2 regions of the Cupriavidus sp. L7L genome follow, and region 1 is predicted to be linked to the other one. Evidence: riboswitches for the same ligand, from Rfam matches in the RefSeq annotation. Region 1 holds a riboswitch; the other holds the start of a gene.
What was found. Region 1 has a riboswitch for glycine ahead of gcvT (glycine cleavage system aminomethyltransferase GcvT). Riboswitches for the same ligand answer to the same signal wherever they lie in the genome.
Positions count from the first base shown of each region.

Region 2: another riboswitch for glycine. It lies ahead of E1J61_RS06905 (D-amino acid dehydrogenase); the one in region 1 lies ahead of gcvT (glycine cleavage system aminomethyltransferase GcvT).

Region 1 is NZ_SMNY01000048.1:126,893-131,287, reverse strand. Features, by position in the region: gene gcvP (aminomethyl-transferring glycine dehydrogenase) at 1-86, opposite strand, end outside; gene gcvH (glycine cleavage system protein GcvH) at 186-566, opposite strand; gene gcvT (glycine cleavage system aminomethyltransferase GcvT) at 666-1,793, opposite strand; glycine riboswitch at 1,888-2,012, opposite strand; glycine riboswitch at 2,034-2,120, opposite strand; gene E1J61_RS31795 (glycine zipper 2TM domain-containing protein) at 2,190-2,420, opposite strand; gene E1J61_RS31790 (UvrD-helicase domain-containing protein) at 2,686-4,395, shown strand, end outside.
Region 2 is NZ_SMNY01000007.1:55,862-60,256, forward strand. Features, by position in the region: gene E1J61_RS06900 (TonB-dependent receptor) at 1-1,481, opposite strand, end outside; glycine riboswitch at 1,736-1,837, shown strand; glycine riboswitch at 1,838-1,968, shown strand; gene E1J61_RS06905 (D-amino acid dehydrogenase) at 2,023-3,288, shown strand; gene E1J61_RS06910 (Zn-ribbon domain-containing OB-fold protein) at 3,419-3,817, opposite strand; gene E1J61_RS06915 (thiolase domain-containing protein) at 3,842-4,395, opposite strand, start outside.

The DNA of each region.
Region 1 (4,395 bases):
CGGGCGGCGAAGGCGTCGCGCGCCTCCAGTTCGGCCAGCGTGGGCCGGTTACCTTGGGCGGCGGTCATGGGAAGCGGGGCGTTCATTGGCAAGAACCTCGTGGGGAGCGCTGCGGCAGGTGGTCAGCCGTGCCGCGGCGCTGCAAATGCTGTGTGCCGATCCCGGGTGCGGGACCGGCGGGGCGATCAGGCGCCGACGCTGGCCTTGTACGCGTCGGCCGACATCAGGCCGTTGACGTCGTCGCTGTTGGCCGGCTTGAGCTTGAACAGCCAGGCGTCGAAGGCATTGGCATTGACGCTTTCCGGCTCGGCCGTGGCGGCTTCGTTGACGGCGATCACTTCGCCGGCCACCGGGGCGTAGATATCGGAAGCGGCCTTCACCGATTCCACCACTGCCAGCGCGTCGCCGGCACCGACCGACTTGCCCACTTCGGGCAGTTCCAGGAAGACGATGTCGCCCAGCGCATCCTGTGCGTGGTCGGTGATGCCAATGGTGAGCGTGCCGTCGGCTTCGACGCGCACCCACTCATGCGACTCGGTGTATTTGAGGTCGGCGGGGAAATTCATGAAGGTTCTCCGGATTCAGATCTGTTTCTTGTTGGGTGATGCCTGCCCGGCAACGCTGCCGGCAGGCGAGGGCGACCGTTGGGTGAGCGGATGTTTCCCTTAGCTCACGAGTGCCTTGCCATTACGCACAAACGGCAGTTTAACCACAGTCGCGTTGAGTTTGCGGTCGCGGATCTCCACCTGCACGGTGTCGCCGACGTTCACGCCCTGCGGCAGGCGCGCGAACGCGATCGATTGCGACAGCGAGGGGCTGAAGGTGCCGCTGGTGATTTCGCCGTCACCGGCGGCGGTGATGACCTTCTGGTGGGCGCGCAGCACGCCACCTTTGTCGCGCAGGATCAGGCCGAGGAATTGCTGGCGCGAGCCGGCCGCGGCCAGTGCCGCCTTGCCGGTGAAGTCGCGCTCGCTCTGCAGGTCGACGGTCCAGGCCAGGCCCGCGTCCAGCGGCGAGGTGCTGATATCCATGTCCTGGCCATACAGGTTCATGCCGGCTTCCAGGCGCAGCGTGTCGCGCGCGCCCAGGCCGGCCGGGCGCACGCCCGCGGCATTCAGTTTTTCCCACAGGCCGGCGACGCTGGCCACCGGCACCACCAGCTCGAAGCCGTCTTCGCCGGTGTAGCCGGTGCGCGCGACCATGACTTCGCCAAGTGCGGGGTCCTGCACCACGACAGCGTTGAACGGCTTGAGCGCATCGGAAGGCTGGGTCGACGGGAAGGTACTCCACACCTTGGCGCGGGCGTTAGGCCCCTGCACCGCGACGATCGCCAGCGGCTGCGCGCCCGCGGGCGCAACATCTTCACGGCGCGGGGTGATGGTCACGCCGCTGCCGGTGGCGTCGTTGCGCGCACGGATCCAGTCGATATCGCCGACCGCGGTGCTGGCGTTGACCACCAGGCGGAAACGGTCCTCGGCAAAGAAATAGACGATCAGGTCGTCGATCACGCCGCCTTTTTCGTCGAGCATGCACGAGTACAGCGCCTTGCCCGGCGTCTGCAGCTTGTCGACGTTGTTGGCCAGCAGGCCGCGCAGGAAGGCGCGGGTATTGGGGCCGCTGAGATCGACCACGCACATGTGCGACACGTCGAACATGCCGGCGTCGGTGCGCACGGCGTTGTGTTCTTCGATCTGGGAGCCGTAGTTGACCGGCATGTCCCAGCCGCCGAAGTCGACCATGCGGGCGCCGAGGGCGCGGTGGATGGCGTTGAGGGGCGTGGCCTGGAGCGTCATGGAATCCTCGGGGGCAATGTCGGGTTGCGAAAACAAAAAAGGGCCACCCGCCGCAACGATCGCTATGCCAATGGCCAAGCAATCCGCTGCGGCGGATGACCCCTCTGTCCTCGATACCTGAGAGATTACGAGGCGGATTCGTTGAATCCCGTCCTCGCGCGCCCCTTCGGTGGGCACGCTCGCCACGAATGGCGGGTGCCGCTCTCCAGAGTGCGGCATGCATCGTGTGCATGTTGCATGCCGATCCGAGCGGTCCGTGGTGCCTGAGAGTTTTCGGGTGATACCCCTTCGGCGGCGCAGATATGCGCGCTCTCCCGGTCGGATGCGCGCAATGTACGGGAGGGCCCTGCCTTTGTCAACGCGGCAGGCGCCCCCCGCCAGCAGCCATTCGCCCTATCAACGGCGATGGTCGTCGGTCATTACGTTACCGACCACGCCGCCCAGGGCGGCACCGCCCAGCGTGCCTGCGGCACTACCGTGCGTCAACGCAGCACCGCCGGCCGCGCCCACGCCGGCACCAATGACCGTGTTGCGCTGCTTCGGTGTCATGTCGGCACAGCCGGTGGCCAGGGCCGCAACGGCTATGCCGGCCATCGTCGCTTTGGAAAAGGCTCGTAGCATTTTCATGATGGGCTCCGAAAGTAACTTTGAGTACGTTCGGGACGCAGGTCTGCCATCCCGCCATACTGGTTAGAGGAGGGCCCGGACGCCCGGTTTTGGGACTTACCAAGTGTTACTTCGGTAACGTCCCCGCCCCCGGAAAAAGCGGTTCCCGCTGACTGATCAGGGCCGGCCCAGCGTGTTAACATGATTAGCTTTGCGTCCGGCGCCGCCCCATGTGGTGTACAGGGCGCGACGCCGTCCCGACCACCCCACGCAAGCATTCCCGCGCATGAGCCACGGCCTCAACGCCGCCCAATCTGAAGCCGTCCGCTATCTGGACGGACCCTGCCTCGTCCTTGCCGGGGCGGGCTCGGGCAAGACCCGCGTGATCACGCAGAAGATCGCGCACCTGATCGAAGACAAGGGCTTCGAGCCGCGCCATATCGCCGCCGTCACCTTCACCAACAAGGCTGCCAAGGAGATGCAGGAACGCATCGGCAAGCTGATGGAAGGCAAGACCACGCGCGAGGGCAAGCGCATCCCGCTCAGGCAGCTCACAGTCTGTACCTTCCACTCGCTGGGCGTGCAGATTCTGCGCATGGAGGCGGAACACGTCGGCCTGAAGCCGCAGTTCTCGATCATGGATTCGGACGACTGCTTCGGCCTGATCCAGGAGCAGCTCGGCACCACCGACAAGAAGCTGATCCGCGGCGTGCAGAGCACGATCTCGCTGTGGAAGAACGGCATGGTCGACCCCGAGGCCGCGATCGCGCAGGCGGCCAATGCCGACGAGCACCAGGCCGCGCTGGTCTACCGCAACTACGTCGCCACGCTGAACGCGTACCAGGCGGTGGATTTCGACGACCTGATCCGCTTGCCCGCGGAACTGTTCGCGCGCAACGAAGCGGTACAGCTCAAGTGGCAGAACCGGCTGCGCTACTTCCTGGTCGACGAGTACCAGGATACCAACGCCTGCCAGTACCAGCTGCTCAAGCTGCTGGCGGGGGGCTCGCATCTGCGCGCGCCGGCCTTTACCGCGGTGGGCGACGACGACCAGGCCATCTACGGCTGGCGCGGCGCCACGCTGGACAACCTGCGCGGGCTGCAGACCGACTTCCCCGACCTCAAGGTGATCAAGCTGGAGCAGAACTACCGCTCCACCGTGCGCATCCTGGAAGCGGCCAACGCGGTCATCGCCAACAATCCCAAGCTCTTTGACAAGAAGCTGTGGAGCGAGCACGGCATGGGCGATCCCATCGCCATCCACCCGATGAACGACGAGGAGCACGAGGCGGAGTCGGTGGTGTTCCGCCTGTCGGCGCACAAGTTCGAGCGCCGCGCGCAGTTCCGCGACTACGCCATCCTGTACCGCGGCAACCACCAGGCGCGGCTGTTCGAGCAGATCCTGCGGCGCGAGCGCATTCCCTATGTGCTGTCGGGTGGCCAGAGCTTCTTCGACAAGGCCGAGATCAAGGACATCTGCGCCTACCTGCGCCTGATCGCCAATCCCGACGACGATCCCGCCTTTATCCGCGCGATCACCACGCCGCGCCGCGGCGTCGGCAATACCACGCTCGAAGTGCTGGGCACGTTTGCCGGGCAGGCCAAGGTGTCGTTGTTCGAGGCGGCGATGATGGGCGGCATCGAGGGCAAGCTGCAGCCGCGCCAGCTGGAGCCGCTGCGCGTGTTCTGCGAATCGATGGTGCGGCTGGCCGACCGCGCGGCCAAAGATCCGGCCACCGAAGTGCTCGACGACCTGATGGCCGGCATCCACTACGAGGCATACCTGTACGACAGCTTCGACGAGCGCCAGGCGCAGTCACGCTGGACCAACACGCTGGAGTTCCTCGAATGGCTCAAGCGCAAGGGCACCAAGCCGGAAGCGGCCGAGGGCGAGGAAGCCACCGGCTATGACAACGCCGACGGCTTCGGCAGCGAAGGCAAGAACCTGCTTGAGCTGACGCAGACCGTGGCGCTGATGAGCATGCTCGAAGGGCGC
Region 2 (4,395 bases), on a different contig from region 1:
CGGCTGCCGTCATAGGCGCGCCAGTGCTCCCAGCGCACGCCCGGGATCAGCTTCCAGTCCTCGGCGAAGTACCACGCGTCCTGCGCGTACAGCGCCTGCGTCTCGGTCTTGCCGGCAAAGGCGTTGTTGAACGCGGAGATGGTGGCGGCCTGCCAGTCCGAGGTGTTGTAGGTGGTGTTGCTGAGCCGGTAGTTGTCGTAGTGGTAGCCGAGGGTGACCCAGTGGCCGCCCTTGAGCTGCTGCGGGCGGTAGTCGGCCTTCAGGTCGAGCGTGCGCCAGCCGGTGCCGTCGCCATAGGTCACCGTGCCCGGGCCATTGCCCGCGGTGCTGGCGGTGCGGCTGATGTCCTTGGTGACATCGAACAGCGATGCCACGCCGGAGAAATTCCACCCGGTCTCGTTGCGCGTGCGCAGCGACAGGCCGTAGAGCCAGCGCGCGTCCTCGCCATTGCCCGGCGCAAACGCGTTGGCGGGGATCACGTAGCGGAAGCCGCCGATATTGACCGGGCCGCTCGACACCACGTTGCCGTCGGCATCGCGCAGGTAGCTGCCGGTGGCGCTGGAGCGGTCCTGCTGCCAGTAGGCGGCGGTGAATTGCGCCTGCAGGGTATTGGTGATGTCGTAGCCGAGCTTGAGCTTGAGCTGGTCCTGCACGGTGTGCGTGACGCCCTCGCTGTTGACGCCCATCACGGTGCGGTCGGCGCCGGTCTGGTCCTGGTCGAAGTAGGCGCCCGTCACGGGCTTGTCGGCCGAAGTCGCCCGCACGCTGGAGCGCGCCGCGGTGTAGAAGCTCAGCGGCTGGCTCTTGCTGTCCTGCCGGTCGACGCTGACCAGCCACGAGAACGGCCCGGCGCGGTCGCCCACGTAGGCGTTGGCGTGCACGCCGTTGAAACTGTCGTGCGTGCCGTACAGGTTGAAGCGCTGCGTGAACAGCTGCACGCTGGCATCGCCCTCGAACTTCTGCGGTGTGCGCGTACTGATCAGCACGGTCGCGCCCAGCGAGTTGCCCGGGTACAGCGCCGAATACGGGCCATACAGCACGTCGACGCGCTCGATCTCGGCGGCGTTGACCAGCGACCAGCGCGGCGGGAAGGTGAAATCGGAGCCCAGCAGGTTGGACAGCAGCAGGCCGTCGGCATAGACCAGCCCGCGCGCCGACTGGCGCGAGCTGGTGCTGCGCACCGAGATGATCGAGTTCATATCGCCGATGAAGCGCTTGCGCACGGCGAGGTTGGGCGCGTACTTGAGCGCGTCTTCGGTGTTGACCACGTTGAAGTCCGCCATGCGTGCGGCGCTGATGCCGTAGGCGGGCGATGGCGTATTGGGCGGCGTGGCCGGCGTTTCGCCGCGCCCGGGCTTCGCCGAGACCACGACTTCCTGCAAGGGCTGCGGCGCGCTGACGGGTTCATCCGGCTGGGCGCCGGCGATGCCGGGGCCCATCAGCGCGGCCGACGCGGCCAGCGCAATCCGATTTCTTCTCACTGGAATACCTATTCTGTTCTTCTGGCTCGCCCGACCGGTGCGCCGTATCCGGCTCGTGCTACGGCGCACTTCCTCCGCGTAGCGAGTGCTGACATTCTAGGGGGCGGGTCGGCTTGACGCAGTGCGACATAGCGCCGCGCCGGTACGGAAGCGACTCGCCCCATCCATGCGAACACGCCTGGCTCTATTCGCGTTTACCCGCATATCCACATGCGGCCTTTGTCTCTAGATTTGCGCGGATTGGCGTTCGCGCCAACGTGATGCTGGGAGAGACTGATCCGGCGGCAGCCGCCGCGGACAGCGCCGAAGGAGCAACCGCCCCGGAAACTCTCAGGCAAAAGGACCGGTATCACGCGTCACAGCACTCTGAAGAATGCCGCCATCGTCAGCCGGCATACCGAAGGAGCAAGCGGCCCCCGCCACCGGTACCCCCGGGCACCACCGGCGACTGTCGTGAATCTCTCAGGTCAGGAACAGAGGGGGCGTCCGCCACGCATGTCGCGTGCGGGCTCCCACCCCGACGTTTCTGGACTGCCAGATCATGAAGACAATCGCCGTCATCGGCGGTGGCATCACCGGTGTCACCACGGCCTACGCGCTCGCCCGGCGCGGATTCTCCGTCACCCTGTTCGAGCGCCACCGCTACGCCGCGATGGAAACCTCGTTCGCCAACGGAGGGCAGCTATCCGCCTCCAATGCCGAGGTGTGGACGCACTGGTCCACCATCATCAAGGGCCTGAAGTGGATGCTGCGCAGCGACGCCCCGCTGCTGGTCAACCCGCGCCCGAGCTGGCACAAGCTGAGCTGGTTCGCCGAGTTCATCGCCTCGATCCCGCATTACCGCCGCAACACCATCGAGACCGCGCGCCTGGCCATCGCGGCGCGCGAGCACCTGTTCGCGTGGGCGGCGCAGGAAGGCATCGACTTCGACCACAAGCGCGAAGGCATCCTGCATATCTATCGCGACAAGGCGGGCTTCGAGCACGCGGGCCGCGTCTCGGCGCTGCTGGCGCAGGGCGGGCTGGAGCGCCGCGCGGTAACGCCGGCGGAAATGCGCGCAATCGAGCCGACGCTGGCCGGCACCTACTACGGCGGCTATTTCACCGAAAGCGATTCGACCGGCGACATCCACAAGTTCACCAGCGGCCTGGCCGCCGCCATCGAGCGCATGGGCGTGCACTGCCGCTACGGCGAGGACGTGCGCAAGGTCACCACCGATGGCCGCAGCGCCAGCGTGACCGTGCAGGAAGGCGCGGACAGCGCCACCTCGACCTTCGACGGCGCGGTGATCTGCGCCGGCACCGCCAGCCGCGCGCTGGCCGCCGGGCTGGGCGACCGCGTCAACATCTATCCGGTCAAGGGCTATTCCATCACCGTCAACCTGAACGACGCGGGCAGCCGCACCGCGGCGCCGACCGTCAGCCTGCTCGACGATGAAACCAAGCTGGTCACCAGCCGCCTGGGCGACGACCGCTTCCGCGTGGCCGGCACCGCGGAGTTCAACGGCTTCAACCGCGACATCCGCGCCGACCGCATCCGGCCGCTGGTGGAATGGGTGCAACAGTGCTTCCCCGGCGTCAGCACGCGCAGCGTGGTGCCGTGGGCGGGGCTGCGGCCGATGCTGCCGGATATGCTGCCGCGTGTTGGGCGGGGGCGGGCCCGGTGCGTGTTCTACAACACCGGGCATGGGCACCTTGGCTGGACGCTGTCGGCGGTGACGGCGGATATGGTGGCGGGGGTGGTGGAGCAGGCGCTGGTTGAACCGAAGGTCTCGGGCGTGGGCTCGCTGGGACTTGCCAAGGCTTGAGATTGCCAGTTGAGCGCCTCGCTATTGCCAGCGCTGGCCCTCTCCCCAGCCCCTCCCGCTCGCGGGAGAGGAACGGGGGAGAGGGCGGGAGCCTCCACGGAGTGAAGCGCCACCGCCCGCCGTGAACCGCTCAGGCCGGCGCAAACACCGGCACCGGCGCCCCATCCACGCTGGGCGCGAACCTGACCTTCACCTTCTGCCCGATGCGCACCGCATCGAGATCGCAATCGACGATATGGGTCATCATGGTCACGCCCTCGTCCAGCGTCACATAGGCAATGCAATACGCCTGCGGGCCAGCCTTGCGCGTGACGCTGTACGAGTAGATGGTGCCGCGGCCGCTGGCGGTCTTCCAGACCGTATCGCCCATGCAGAACGGGCACAGCGTGCGCGGATACCAGTGCGTCTTGCCGCATGACTGGCAGTGCTTGACCAGCAGCCGGCCTTCGCGCGCGGCCTGCCAGAATTCGATGTTGTCGGGCTGTTCGTCCGGGGCCTTGTAGGCCATGGGAGTGTGCGGGGTCGTCATGTCAGTTGCTCCGGCGATCGTTCATTATTCGCGCTCGAGGATCAGGGTGGCGCTGCCGTGGCGCGAGCCCAGGTAGCCGCCGGTGCCTTGCGCCAGCGCCAGGTCGCAGTTCTTCACCTGCACCGCCGGATGCGCCTCGCCGCGCAGCTGGCGCACGGCCTCGATCACCTTGGTGATGCCGCCGCGGTTGGCCGGGTGGTTGTTGCACAGGCCACCGCCATCGGTATTGAACGGCAGCTTGCCGACGCCCGAGATCAGGTTGCCGTCGGCCACGAACTTGCCGCCTTCGCCCTTCTTGCAGAAGCCCAGGTCTTCCAGCTGCATCAGCACGGTGATGGTGAAGCTGTCGTAGATCGAGGCGTACTTGATGTCGGCCGGGGTCACGCCGGCTTCAGCGAACGCGGCCGCGCCGGAAAACTTCGCGCCCGACCAGCTCAGGTCGACCTCGCCGCCGAGCTGGCCCTTGACGTATTCACCGGCGCCAACGATCTTCACCTTCGGACGCCTGAGCGTGGCCGCAATCTCGGGCCGCGCCACGATCAGCGCGCCGCCGCCGTCGGACACCACGCAGCAGTCGA